Regions from separate parts of the Viridibacillus sp. KH_047 genome, predicted to be linked through region 1. Evidence: riboswitches for the same ligand, from Rfam matches in the RefSeq annotation. Region 1 holds a riboswitch; each other region holds the start of a gene.
The links. Region 1 has a riboswitch for lysine ahead of AC3IS5_RS02455 (cysteine hydrolase family protein). Riboswitches for the same ligand answer to the same signal wherever they lie in the genome.

Region 1 (4,854 bases):
GCACTTGCCTGACCAGTTATACCTGCTGTAAATGTCGAAGCAATAATAGCTACTGTGTAAAGTGTTGCAAGCAGTGCACCACCTGCAGCATTTGCAATATCAAATAGAGCTGTATCAGCTGAGCTGAAGCTAGTTACATCTGGCCATACCAGTTGTGCAACATAAGCTTGTACGATAAAAATAACCCCACCGATTAAACAAGAAAGAATAGCCGCTTTCCAAATATCATCTTTTGGATTTACTGCTTCTTCTGATAATGTTGTGATTGAGTCAAATCCCAAGAACGAGAAGCAGGCCATCGCTGCACCAGAAATAATCGTTGTCATTACGAACGTCTCATCATTAAAGAATGGTGTAATCGAAATTAAAGAAAATACACCATCTTCAACAACAATCGCTTTCATACAGAAAATCACAAAAATGACTACAACAATCCCCATGAAGATTACAAGGAGTTGGTTGGTTTTAGCAGCTATTCCGATTCCCAGGACATTTACAACAGTAATTATACCGGCAATAAGTAATACCCACGCCCAGTATGGAATCGCTGGAATTAATGCATTCGCATAGGATGCACCGACCATGAAGACAATTAATGGCACTAATACATAGTCCATAAACATCGCCCATCCTGCAAAAAAACCTAAATGTGCGTTAATCGCACGTTGTGTATATGTATACGTAGAGCCACCAATTGGAAACGCCGCAGCCATTCGACCGTAGCTATATGCAGAAAACATCATCGCTACCATCGCGACTAAATACGCTAACGGTAGCATACCGCCTGTTGATTCTGCCGCAAAGCCGTATATATAAGCAGGAGCAATTGGTGTCATAAACGCGATACCATAGATTACTAAATCTTTCAGTGTGAGAACACGTTTAAAATGAGGAGCTACATTTCCTTGAGTTGTATTGCTCTGAACATTACTCATTTAAAAGCTTCCTCTCTACCCTTGAACTACTGCACGTTGTTCAATTTCTTCTGTAATCAAATCAATGACTTCTACTGTGCTCATTACTTGGCAATAAATTTGATTCATAATCATAATTTCTGCATCATGAAGTTGTTGCGTAGCAGCTGCACATGCATCCTCAACTAGAATCACTTCAAAGCCTGCATCAGCTAGACTTCGTACAGTTGAAGCTACACATTGGTCTGTCACAACTCCTGTACAAACAACCGTTTCAATACCCATGTTGCGAAGTAAAAATTCATAATTTGTGCCACTTAAAACACTGTCTGTCGTTTTATTTACTACGATTTCATCGTCTAATGGTTTTAATTCATCTACCATTTCTGCTCCCGGATCACCGATTGGTAATAAAATATTGTTCCAACCTGGGCGACGTTGTACAGGGGAACGGTCACGTCCGTCCTTATGATGACATGCAATACGACCGAAAGTTACTTCTAAACTATTTTCGCGGAAAAAGTCTAGTAGTTTTTTATTGTTTGGAATCGTTAAGTTATCAATACGATCAAAGAAATATGTCCATTTATCAAACATGTCTTTTTCTCGTGCAATTTGAGCATCCAATCCATCTCGGCTAATAAATTGATGTTGCATATCAACTACTAAAAGCGCTGTTGTTGCTGGATCTAATTTCATTTTTTCTTCACCCGTCGGAATAAAATCATAATAAAGTGTTTGTTGTTTTTCCATTATACGTTCCTCCATTAAGCTCCTATAAGCTAAATTAGTTTTTAACTAAATAAAAAAGAGATCCTCTATGTGCTAAAGAATCTCTTGCAGACAATAAAAAATGACTACATCATTTCTGATTAAGAAACCAAAAATGATGTAGTCATTCTAAAGTCCCCAACCCTGTCTCTTATGAGATAGCACAACTTAATAAACCGGGAAGTTCATTAAGACAGTCCTGTGGTTTTTCACCACAGACCCAGCACGTAATGATGAGAATCCATTGCATGCTTCGGCGACATTCCCTTCTGAATAGCTTCTTCGTCTTCTCTGACTCTACTATTCGCTAATAAATATCGCACCTCTACCTCACAATCAAAAAAGTGAGGTTTATTTAATTATTAAGACCATTATATTGTTATAAGATTTTTCTGTCAATACAGATTTTTGTAATAATTACAAAAGTAGACTTAGCACAATATATTTAATTATGTTTTTACTCTATCCCAATTCCAACTAAGTCACCCACTCTACATGTGTGGAGTGTATGTGGCAACACAATGGATGCTGGTGGGTTTATGTAAAATGATTGGTTAATTTCAGAAACCAATCATTTGTTATTTAATTTATAAATAGTACGCTTAAACAATAGCCATTATATGTTGAAGAAATCTATTTATTGTTTATCATTCAAGCATGGGCCACAGTTACTTAAACAGAACTTTCGTATGGAAATTTATTAAGTGGTCATATGTTCTTTCTTTAAAAATTCCATTAGATATTTTTTGAATTGTAAGACTGCATGTTTAGATGTTTTTCCTTTTAACCAGGCTAGACCAACCGGTCGATAACAATAAGGTTCAATTAACCTAATTTTTTTCAAGTGTGTTAATTCTTCATCGGTATATGCATATTTAGGAAAAAAAGTAATCCCTAGATTCTCTTTGACTAAGTTTAAAATAATCGACAATTCTTTTCCCTCAAACTTTATATTCGGAATAAATCCAGCTTGCTTACAAAAAGAGTCTGTTACAACTCGCCAATTTAAGCCAATTGGGAATGTAATAAATGATTCGTTTTTTAACTCTTCTAAACTTACAAACTCCCTAGTGGCAAGACGATGTTTTTCAGATACTAATAAATAAACTTCTTCATTAAATAAATGAACCCATTCAATTTCTTTGTCTTTTATTTGAGATGTTGAAATACAAATATCAGTTTTTTCATCTTTAAGTGATGCTACCATTTCATCATCTGACATAACATGTTGACTCATTTTTGTATTTGGTCTTTGCGATAAAAATCCACCCACTAATTTAGGCAAAAATCCAGATGTCATAACACCTAGTGAAAAATCCGCATTTCCTAATCCTGCTAAATCATATATCTCATTTTCGGCATCCTCTAATAATTGTAGTGCTTTTTCTACTTTTTCTTTATAAATCTTGCCGTACTTATTTAATTGTATTTGTTTCCCTTTCCGATCAAATAACTGTATCCCTAAGTTTTGCTCTAACCTGGCAATCGATTTACTCAGTGAGCCCTGAGAAATTTCTAGTTCAACTGCAGCTTTTGACATGTGTTGATATTCAGCAACTATTAAAAAGTATTCTAGTTGGAGTAACTGCAAAAAAAAAACCTCCCCCTTTATACCGTATAGTAAAACATTAATTTTCAATCATTTTGTGTACATGTTACCACAATTTATTACCAAAACAACACTTATAACCCTAATGGAATATGTAAGTACTTAGCGGTTATTGAAACACTTTCATTTAAAACATATGATGGAATTGTTCGATAAATTGACACATTTAATTATACAATATTCGCTATAAAGGCGTGATTAAAAGGAGAAGTTATTATGAAAATCCAAGCAGCAGTATCACACAATGTTGGAGAAGCATTAAAAATTGAAGAAGTAGAATTAATGGAACCAGGTTCTGATGAAGTTCTTATTAAAATAGTCGCTACAGGTGTTTGTCACACTGATGCAGAATCAATCAATGGGAAAGGCGCTCCATTTCCAGCAGTACTTGGACACGAAGGTGCTGGTATTGTAGAAAAGGTTGGTTCTAGTGTTACAAATGTACAACCCGGAGATCATGTTGTTCTTTCATATGCTTATTGTGGCGAATGTTCACAATGTTTAACTGGACACCAAAACTTATGTGAAAGAACAGTAGAACTTAATTTTGGTGGTAAATCAAAAGATGGTGATAACCGTATTCATCAACATCATCATTCAGTTTCGTCTTTCTTTGGTCAATCTTCATTTGCAACGTATTCAGTTGCCAATAAAAACAATGTTGTAAAAGTAGATAAAGACGTTGATTTAGCATTATTAGGTCCATTAGGATGTGGTATTCAAACTGGTAGTGGCACAGTCATGAATAGTTTACGTTCAGAACCAGGTACTTCTATTGTTATTTATGGTGGTGGTGCAGTTGGTTTAAGTGCAGTGATGGCTGCTAAAATCATGGGACTAAAGCATATTATTGTTGTTGATCTTCACCAAAGTCGTTTAGATCTTGCAAAAGAACTTGGTGCTACTCATACACTTAATGGTAAAGAAATGGACGTTGTAACAGAAATCAAAGAAATTACAAACGGTGGGTCTCACTATGCTGTTGAAACAACAGGTGCAACACCAGTAATTAAACAATCAATTGCTGCTTTACGCGTATCAGGTAAAGTTGCCATCGTTGGTATGGGTGGAGATGTAACAATTAACTTTACAAATGATATTCTAATGGAAGGTAAATCTATCGTTGGTACAGTTCAAGGAGATTCAGTACCGCAACAACACATTCCTAAATTAGTGAACTACTATAAAGAAGGAAAATTCCCATTCGATAAATTAGTAAAATTCTATGACTTCGAAGACATTAATCAAGCATTTGAAGATTCAAAAACAGGTATCACAATTAAACCAATAGTAAAAATCGCCAAATAGTTTTAGTTGTTAACATTAACCCACACAAATTTAGACCTTTCTAGTTTTGTTTGGGTTTTATTGTATTAGCTAAAAATCAAAACCAACAAAAATTCTGATATATATTAAACTAATTCCAACCACGCGACAGCTTCGCAATGTGTCGCATGCAGGCACATACCACATAGGAGATAAATTTATCTAAACATAAATAATCATACATTTGAAAAAAACATCCTCAATATTTGTGATTGTATTATTACAAAGTTAATC
Region 2 (4,854 bases), 520 kb from region 1:
ATTAAAATAACGAACGAGAGGCACCCTCGACTTCTTATAGTCCGAAAAGTTAAAAAGGATAATGGTAAATACTTTGGACCTTATCCAAATAGCTTTGCTGCAAATGAAACGAAAAAATTACTTGATCGCCTATATCCGCTAAGGAAATGCACAAATTTACCGAATCGAGTTTGCTTATATCATCATTTAGGACAATGTCTAGCTCCTTGTGTAAAAGAAGTTGAGAAAGAGCAATATCAAGAGATAATTCAAGATATTACGAGTTTTCTCAACGGCGGCTACGGGGAAGTTAAAGAAGATTTAAATGCAAAAATGCTCGATGCAGCTGAAAAATTAGAGTTCGAACGAGCAAAAGAATATCGAGATCAAATTGCCCATATTGAAACTGTCATGGAACGCCAGAAGATTACGCTTACTGATCTAACGAACCGTGACGTTTTTGGTTATGCGGTTGATAAAGGTTGGATGTGTATCCAAGTATTCTTTGTACGACAAGGAAAGTTAATCGAGAGAGATGTTTCATTATTCCCGATTTATCGAGACCCTGAGGAAGAATTCTTAACATTTGTGGGACGCTTTTATGAACAGGCAGAACATATCAAGCCGAAGGAAATCTTCATACCTACGAATATTGAAGGGGACCTTCTAGCTACAGTACTTGATGTAAAAGTGACGATTCCTCAAAGGGGAAAGAAAAAAGAACTTGTTGATTTAGCGAGTAAAAATGCACAAATTGCTATCTCTGAGAAATTCCAGTTACTTGAGCGTCAAGAAAAAAGGACAATAGGTGCCTGCGAAGAATTGGGAAATGCGATGAATATTGCGACACCGCTTCGCATAGAATCATTTGATAACTCCCATATTTTTGGTGCGGACGCCGTTTCAGCGATGGTTGTTTTTATTGACGGTAAGCCGAGCAAAAAGGATTATCGAAAATATAAAATTCAAGTTGCTGCAAAGCACGACGATTACGGAGCAATGCGAGAAGTCATTCGCCGAAGATATACTCGTGTATTAAGAGATGGCTTACCCTTACCCGATTTAATCGTTATTGATGGTGGGAAAGGACAAATGGAAGTGGCAAGAGAAATCTTAGAAGATGAGCTTGGTTTAGATATTCCTATTGCAGGTTTGGCAAAAGATGATAAACACCAAACTTCTCAATTGCTGTATGGCTCGCCGCCAGAAATTATTCCGTTGAAGAGAACGAGTGAAGCATTTTATCTTTTACAAAGAATTCAAGATGAAGTTCACCGTTTTGCTATTACCTTCCATCGCCAATTACATGAGAAGAATGCCATTACATCTGTTCTCGATGAAATTGAAGGAATTGGTCCGAAACGTAAGCAGCAGCTTCTCAAACAATTTGGATCTGTTAAAAAAATTCGTGAGGCATCCTATGAAGAGTTAATTGCTGCGAATGTACCAAAAAAACTAGCTCATACCATATTTACTTATTTTTCTGAAAAATAAATTGCAGTAATCTGAAAATTATGTTAAAGTAACATTACTATTATAAATAATCACTAATTAGTGATGATAGAGGCGCGGATTTCAAGAGTAATCAGCAAGAGGATGAATAGATCCTATGACTGCTGATGAAAGGGGAGGCCGCCGAAGTGATAAATTGACTATTTCAAATTTATTACTGGTTCTACATTTAACAAGTGTAGAATTGTCAGATCCGTTTCGGTTCTGGAGGGCTATCTCACATGAATGTTCTTTTGAACGTGCATGCTACGAGGCGGCTTTTCACACGGAAACGTGTGGAAGGCTGCTTTTTTCATAAGATGTCATTGTGATACGGTCGTCATAACAAATAAGGGAGAGGTTATGAGTGAGTTGTTTAGTTTTTAAATTTGGTGGTACATCAGTTGCAACGATTGAACGCGTATTGCATGTGGCAAAGCGCATTCAGAAAGAGAAAGATAAGGGCTATGACATTGTCGTTGTTGTTTCAGCAATGGGTAAAACGACGGATAAGTTAGTAGAGATGGCACATGAAGTAATGCCAAATCCATCGAAGCGTGAAATGGATACGCTCTTAACAACTGGTGAGCAGGTGACTATCTCATTATTAACGATTGCATTGCAAAGTTTAGGGTTATCAGCGCAGTCTTTCACTGGTTGGCAAGCTGGTATCTTAACGGAAGGGATTCCAAGTGATTCCCGCATTGTTGAAATCCAATCTGAAAATGTGCAAAAAGCATTGGATAAAGGCCAAGTTGCGGTAGTTGCAGGTTTCCAAGGAATCGATAGTAATAACAATATTACAACTCTAGGTCGCGGAGGATCAGATACAACAGCAGTTGCTTTAGCTGCAGCATTAGGTGCCGAGCGCTGTGATATTTATACAGATGTTGATGGTGTGTACACTTCAGATCCACGTTATGTTCCAAAAGCTCGCAAACTACAGGAACTGTCATATGATGAAATGTTAGAATTAGCAAATTTAGGAGCAGGTGTCTTACATCCACGTGCCGTAGAGTTTGCAAAAAACTACAAGATCCCATTAGCAGTTCGCTCTAGTTATGTAGACGATGAAGGAACAATTATGAAGGAGGAAGTTGAAGTGGAAAAAGATTTAGTTGTACGTGGAGTAGCGTTTATGTCAGATATTGTTCGTGTAACGGTAGGATACGAGGGGAATTATAAAGGTTCTTTAGTCAATATTTTCACGGTTTTAGCTGATAATCATATAAATGTTGATATTATCGTTCAAACTATACTCGAAGGGATAGAGCCTTCAGTATCATTTACTATTACGAAAGAAAATTTAGCAGATACCGCTCGAGTATTAGAAGCAAATAAATCTAAAATTGGTTATTGTCATGTGAATTATGAAGAGGACGTAGCTAAGGTATCGATTGTAGGTTCTGGTATGGTGTCTAATCCTGGCGTAGCCGCAAAAATGTTCGATCGCTTACATAAAGAAAACATTACATTGAAAATGGTAAGTACTTCTGAAATAAAAATTTCTGTTGTCATTCCACAAGAATCGATGTTGTTAACTGCAAACGCATTACATGATGAATTTGAGTTGGCAGCTAGTCTAGCAATTCAAGTTTAATCATAAAATAAAAAGAAGCTGACTAGCCATCTTGAACAGATATTTAGTCAGCTTCTTTTTATAGTTTGTCTTTTAAATCCCATTTAACATGGAATCGTACAAGCCCACGTTTTGCTTTCTTTTCGTCGTAGCATTCTGTTAAGAAACCACTGATTTTCTCTTGTTGAGCTGCTAGGAAGCCACTTTCAAGACGGAAGCAGCGTTTGTCAAATTGCATAGCCTCAGGATCTCCAGTGAGAGTATAAAACGTTTCATCTTTAGATTGTTTTTCTATAGAAAGCTCTCCCCATCCGGCTTCTTGAAAAAATGAAACAGCTTCTTCCATGCTGTATAAAGGAAACTTGCGTGCTAACTCTTTGCCGCACCAATATAGGATATCTTCCTCGTTTTTTCCAAGAACAGACGAGAGAACGTGATCTCTGATTAGTTCGTAACCAAATAATGGGAAGTGTTGAGTGTTAGTAGATGACATGATTTGCCTTCTTTCATTTAATTTTGTCTAATTTTTGTCAGAGTTAGAGAATAGCGTTTTCTAGTAGAATATTTATGTATTTACGAGAAAAAAGCATGATTTAAAGGTATCTAGAAATAGTGCTAGTTACCTTGACGCTCTGCCATGATGAGAGTACAATGAACTTGTCATAATATTGTACCATGATGAAATATGCAGTCAATGGATACCGCGTTGGAAAGCGTTGGTAGTTGTTCGTCTGTCTATTTTCAGTATTAAGGGGGGTAACAGTTTTGTCGAAAGATCGAGAGTTTTATTGGCGTCGACTGCATTCACTTCTTGGAATTATTCCAGTTGGACTGTTCTTGACGCAACACTTGTTTATTAACTTTACAGCAACAAAAGGTGCAGAATCATTTAACACAGCAAGTGAATTTATGGGGAGTCTCCCATTCTTATGGGCTCTAGAATGGATTGTGATTTACATTCCATTAATGTTCCATGCTTTTTATGGTGTGTACATAGCCTTCACTGGGCAACCAAACACTAAACGTTTTAGCACTTTCCGTAACTGGATGTACGTATTGCAACGTTTCACAGGAGTATTCCTAGTTGTGTTTATCGCATGGCATATTTTCCAAACTCGTATCCAAAAAGCACTTGGAACTGAAGTTGATTACAACATGATGGCAGATGTTCTATCTAATCCTTGGATGGTAGCATTCTATATCGCTGGTATTATTTCAGCAACTTTCCACTTAGCTAACGGTGTTTGGGCATTCCTAGTAAGTTGGGGAATTACTCAATCTCCAAAATCTCAAAAAATCGCAACATATGTTACTATTTTAATTTTCTTAGTGTTATCTGTAGTCGGCGTATCGGCTTTACTTGCATTCGTATAAGGCAGTGCACTTAAAATCATGTAAGCGCTTGATTACTAATTGAAAGAGGAGTGAGAAATATCATGGCTAAAAGCAAATTGATAGTCGTTGGCGGCGGTCTTGCTGGTTTAATGGCTACTATGAAAGCAGCCGAAATGGGCACAGAAGTTGAATTATTCTCATTAGTACCAGTAAAACGCTCACACTCTGTTTGTGCACAGGGCGGAATCAACGGTGCTGTTAATACAAAAGGTGAAGGGGATTCTCCATGGATCCACTTTGATGATACAGTTTACGGTGGGGACTTCTTAGCGAACCAACCACCAGTAAAAGCAATGGCTGATGCGGCACCAGGAATCATCCATTTATTTGACCGTATGGGTGTTATGTTCAACCGTACACCAGAAGGTTTATTAGATTTCCGTCGTTTCGGTGGTACATTAATGCACCGT
Region 3 (4,854 bases), 800 kb from region 1:
TTTTTCGTGTTTTTAAAGCACTAAAACAAAAGGAACTATGTGGTATTTAACTAGTTCCATCTATTTAAATATTCCATTTATTTCAGCTCAGCACATTAGAACTTATGCTATAATTCTACTCAAGGTATTTTACAAAAAATACAATTTCAAGGAGTTGGAGATGAGGTATGGGTAAATGTCCTAAATGTGACGGAAACGAAATGAAAAAAGGAGTACTTCACAGTGGTGCTGTAATTCTTCAAATGGTTCCAGCAAATAATATCAGAGGCAAATCTTCACCTGTATCAGCTGAGTATTGTAATGATTGTGGATACATTGAAACTTTTTATGTCACTGAGCCTAAGAATTTGCAATAGCTTTTCTTATTCCACTATTGATTAATATGTCATTCAGATAATTTATTGCTTTACTCCCTATAAACACATTCATGAATTTGTTTATAATTGCAATTGGGTGTGAATTAATAAAACAAAAAAACTACGCAGCTTAGAGGCTACGTAGTTCTTTTTTAGTTAACGGTGACTATCAAAGTCACAATCTTCTAGTTTGACGATTTTCGTTTTATGAACAATTTTATAGCCAAACCAAATAGCTAAGAAAATTGGCAATCCGATATATGAAACAAGGATACCGTACCAGTCGATATGATCACCTGTGAATGCTGTATAGTTTTGTCCAACAACAACGATTGCACAAAGTACAAAGGCAAAGATCGGACCGAATGGGAACCATTTTGCTTTATAAGGTAATTCGTTTAAATCGCGACCTTGTACAATATAGGCTTTACGGAATCTGTAATGACTTACTGCAATCCCTAACCAAGCTACAAATCCACACATACCTGATGCATTTAACAACCAAATGTAGACAACACCATCACCAAAGAATGATGCGATGAATGATACACAAGCAACTAAACAAGTTGCCACTAACGCAGCCATCGGAATACCGCGTTTGTTTAGTTTAGTAAACATTTTAGGCGCTTTACCATCTTTAGCAAGCTCCCAAAGCATACGTGATGAAGCATATAAACCAGAGTTTCCTGATGATAAAATCGCTGTTAAAATGATCGCATTCATAATTGAAGCTGCAAACGCGATTCCTGCATTTTCAAATACTAAAGTAAACGGACTTACTGTAATATCACTACTAGCTAAACGTTCATCAGTAAATGGAATTAATAAGCCAATCGCTAAAATCGCTAAAATGTAGAATAACAGAATACGCCAGAAAACTTGACGAACAGCTTTCGGAATATTCTTTCCTGGATCTTCAGTTTCACCAGCAGTAATTCCTAGTAGTTCTGTTCCTTGGAATGAGAAACCTGCTGCTAAGAAGATACCAAACATTGCGAAGAAACCACCATGGAATGGACCATCTTCAATGAAGAAGTTTTTGAATCCAACTGGGTCATGTCCACCCATTAAACCAAATACCATCAAGAAGCTGACGATGATAAAGACGACAATTGTAACGACTTTAATAAGTGAAAACCAATATTCACTTTCACCAAAGCTTTTAATCGATAAGACATTCAAAGTGAAGATGATTACTAAAAATCCTGCGGTCCAGACGAATGATGATACATCAGGGAACCAAAATTTCATAATTAATGATACAGCTGCAATTTCAGCTGCGATTGTAATTGCCCAGTTATACCAGTAGTTCCAACCAAGAGCAAAACCTAGCGCTGGGTCAACGAATTTAGATGCGTAAGTACTAAACGAACCTGATACAGGCATAAATGCTGCCATTTCCCCTAAGCTTGTCATTAAGAAGAACACCATAATACCAATTAAAGAATATGCTAATAACGCTCCACCTGGACCCGCTTCGTGGATAGCTCCACCACTTGCTAAGAACAGCCCTGTACCGATTGTTCCTCCAAGTGAAATCATCGTCACATGACGACTTTTCAATCCTCTATTAAGACCTTGCGTTTCTACGCTTTGGCCGTTATTTTTATTACTCATTAAGAATCTCCTCTTTCCATTTTTCATTGCAAGAAGGTTAACTTGATGTCATAAAAAATACCATCACAAGGAATATGCGATGGTATCAAAACATGCCCATCAACCTTGATAAAGATAGCTCAACACGCCCGCTAAGACGTGACAGTTCTGCACCTTTCGGCAACAGCCCCAATGATTATAAGAAAAAGCTTATAAACACTTCGGCGATATTCCCTTTCAAATAGAATCACTGACGCTTTTCGCCTCATCCATTTTACTTTTTAATACCGCGACCTCTACCTCATCGAATGGATGAGGCATTGCAATATATTAATTTAATATGCCCCTATTATAATACAAGAGAGTTCTATGTTCAAGATGTAAATTTTCTTGAATATTAAAACATTTTAAGTTAATGTTTGTTAAATCTTCAAAATATTACTTCAGTATCACTCGGTAGCGTTTGAATATGCTTTAAATAATTGAGCACTTTAACACCTTCTTCATAACTTTGGAATGAAAGCATGCTAGCAACATTTGTTGCTGTACTTTGAAATAAATCACACATAGTAAATAGTGCTTGCCATGCTGAATCATAGCTAGCATTATTATATGTTGCAAGTAACTGCTCCCACATCTCTTTTGGTAATAGGTACTCAAGGTCCTTGCCGTTTTTACCAACACTTCTAGAAAAGTCTGTTTGCACTCCGACTTGCCATGAAAGCATTTGAATAAGCATTTCACGCGTATTATTAAAATGTGCTTGTGCATAGAGCATCTCTTTTCTCCATAATCCTTTCGCAATATATGTAGCAACCCACCAAAATTCATTACAACAATCTTTATAATGTTCTTCTGTTGGGCATTGTACCCAGTAATTGACGTCCGTTGGTAGAGGGAGTTTAGGGAGTGACCCATCTTTATCTAACAAGATTGTAGTTAAACTGTCTTCTTTACAATATGCTTCTTGTTCTTCGACAGGGATAAGCATCAAATCAATTCGGTTCCCATCCGAAAATTGCATCAAATATGTATAGCGCCCGCCAAGCTCAGGTTTAAACAACACCATATCTTCTGGCGTTTGCATAATGATCCTCTCTCCAAAAATATCTACCCAATGAGGATTGTTAGTAAATGATTTGATATCCGTCACAATATAAACGATATCAAAATCTTGAAAGGGATCCTTTTTTACATTTATATTTGTTCTTGAACCATTCATACAAACTGCACGTACTCGCTCATCATTTTCCGCTACATCTAGGATTAAATCCATCATTTGTTGCGCTGTTCTCATCATCAATACCCCCGTATTAAATTGGTGATTTTATTTTAAGCCATCTTATTAGGATTATCCATTTTCTTTGATATAATTAACCTTTGTCAATTAGTAGGTTTAAAATATTATAAGATTCATAAATATATATAATAGGAGGCGTTACAATTGGCAACAAATCAAGCTGTTCAAAATAGCAACAAGCTAAAATGGAATCGTAATGTTTGGTTACTTGTAATTGGGATTATTTTCATCGCTTCTACATTACGTGCTCCTTTAACATCTGTAGGTCCAATCATTTCATTTATTCGTGATGGCCTACATATTTCAAATGTATTAGCAGGATTTATCACAACGATTCCCTTACTTGCTTTTGCTGTTATTTCACCATTTGCGCCAAAATTTTCAAAGCGCTTTGGCATAGAACGTACTTTACTATTCTCAACAGCATTACTAGCTATAGGAATTCTTACTCGATCTTTAGGAACGACATCCATGCTGTTATTAGGTACATCCCTAATTGGTGTCGCAATTGCTTTTGGAAATGTACTATTACCAAGCTTAATTAAATTGAAATTCCCTTTACAAGTTGGATTATTAACAGGGTTATTCACAGTCTCTATGAATATATCGGCTAGCTTAGCAGCTGGGATTAGTTATCCGCTCGCTAGTGGTGAATTCGGTTGGAAAATTGCACTTGGTATTTGGTTCATTTTAGCGGTTATTGCCTTTATTGTTTGGCTTCCACAAATCCGCAAACCTAAGTCAGAAGTGAAAAGTGCCACTCAAACTAAGAAAGAACAAGTCCCACTTTGGAAATCTCCCCTTACTTGGACCGTTACATTAGCAATGGGTTTCCAATCTCTTATCTTCTATACAACCGCTGCTTGGATTCCTGAAATGCTGCAATCACAAGGTATGAGTGCTAATACAGCTGGATGGATGTTCTCCTTTATGCAGTTCTCACAATTGCCTGCAACGTTTATCATTCCTATTATTGCAGGTCGTAGAAAAGATCAACGTCCTCTTGTTGCAGTATACGGCATTCTTTATATAGTAGGATTTGGTGGTATTTTAGCTGGATGGACTTCATTGACAGTATTATGGATGATATTGCTAGGACTTGCAGGTGGTGCATCATTTAGTTTAGCGATGATGTTCTTCTCACTTCGTACGCGTACAGCTGATGAAGCGGCTGAATTATCAGGTACTGCTCAATCATTCGGTTATTTATTAGCGGCAGTTGGCCCTGTACTATTTGGCTTTATCCATGATATTTCAAATAGTTGGACAACAGCCAACTTCCTATTCCTTATTACTGTAGTATTATTAGTGTCAGCTGGTATGCATGCTGCAAAAGAAGGTTATGTTACACCTGAAAAGTAGAGATGAATCCGAGCTTATAATGGCTCGGATTTTTTCGTATTGTTAACTTAAAACTACATTATCCTAACCATACTAGTCATAGAAAAAAGCTATTACGCAGTCTCAATCACTGCATAATAGCTTCTCTAGATTTATCGGTGCACTAATCTATATAACTTATTTCTCAAAATGATAACGACCATTTAACAATTCAAATGTAGCAGGTTCTTTAGCTCCTGAGAAATTCACTTGGAATGGACA

Region 2: it holds a riboswitch for lysine, as region 1 does, so the genes downstream of both, AC3IS5_RS05075 (aspartate kinase) here and AC3IS5_RS02455 (cysteine hydrolase family protein) in region 1, are expected to answer to the same signal.
Region 3: it holds a riboswitch for lysine, as region 1 does, so the genes downstream of both, AC3IS5_RS19270 (amino acid permease) here and AC3IS5_RS02455 (cysteine hydrolase family protein) in region 1, are expected to answer to the same signal.

What each region holds. Positions count from the first base shown of each region.
Region 1 is NZ_CM174479.1:485,934-490,787, reverse strand. Features, by position in the region: gene AC3IS5_RS02460 (APC family permease) at 1-935, opposite strand, end outside; gene AC3IS5_RS02455 (cysteine hydrolase family protein) at 951-1,667, opposite strand; lysine riboswitch at 1,837-2,021, opposite strand; gene AC3IS5_RS02450 (LysR family transcriptional regulator) at 2,386-3,276, opposite strand; gene AC3IS5_RS02445 (NAD(P)-dependent alcohol dehydrogenase) at 3,511-4,602, shown strand.
Region 2 is NZ_CM174479.1:1,010,003-1,014,856, forward strand. Features, by position in the region: gene uvrC (excinuclease ABC subunit UvrC) at 1-1,473, shown strand, start outside; lysine riboswitch at 1,533-1,714, shown strand; gene AC3IS5_RS05075 (aspartate kinase) at 1,838-3,070, shown strand; gene AC3IS5_RS05080 (YslB family protein) at 3,129-3,542, opposite strand; gene AC3IS5_RS05085 (succinate dehydrogenase cytochrome b558 subunit) at 3,815-4,423, shown strand; gene sdhA (succinate dehydrogenase flavoprotein subunit) at 4,486-4,854, shown strand, end outside.
Region 3 is NZ_CM174479.1:3,939,222-3,944,075, forward strand. Features, by position in the region: gene AC3IS5_RS19265 (acetyltransferase) at 168-356, shown strand; gene AC3IS5_RS19270 (amino acid permease) at 513-1,973, opposite strand; lysine riboswitch at 2,081-2,259, opposite strand; gene AC3IS5_RS19275 (aminoglycoside 6-adenylyltransferase) at 2,383-3,249, opposite strand; gene AC3IS5_RS19280 (CynX/NimT family MFS transporter) at 3,397-4,614, shown strand; gene AC3IS5_RS19285 (VOC family protein) at 4,771-4,854, opposite strand, start outside.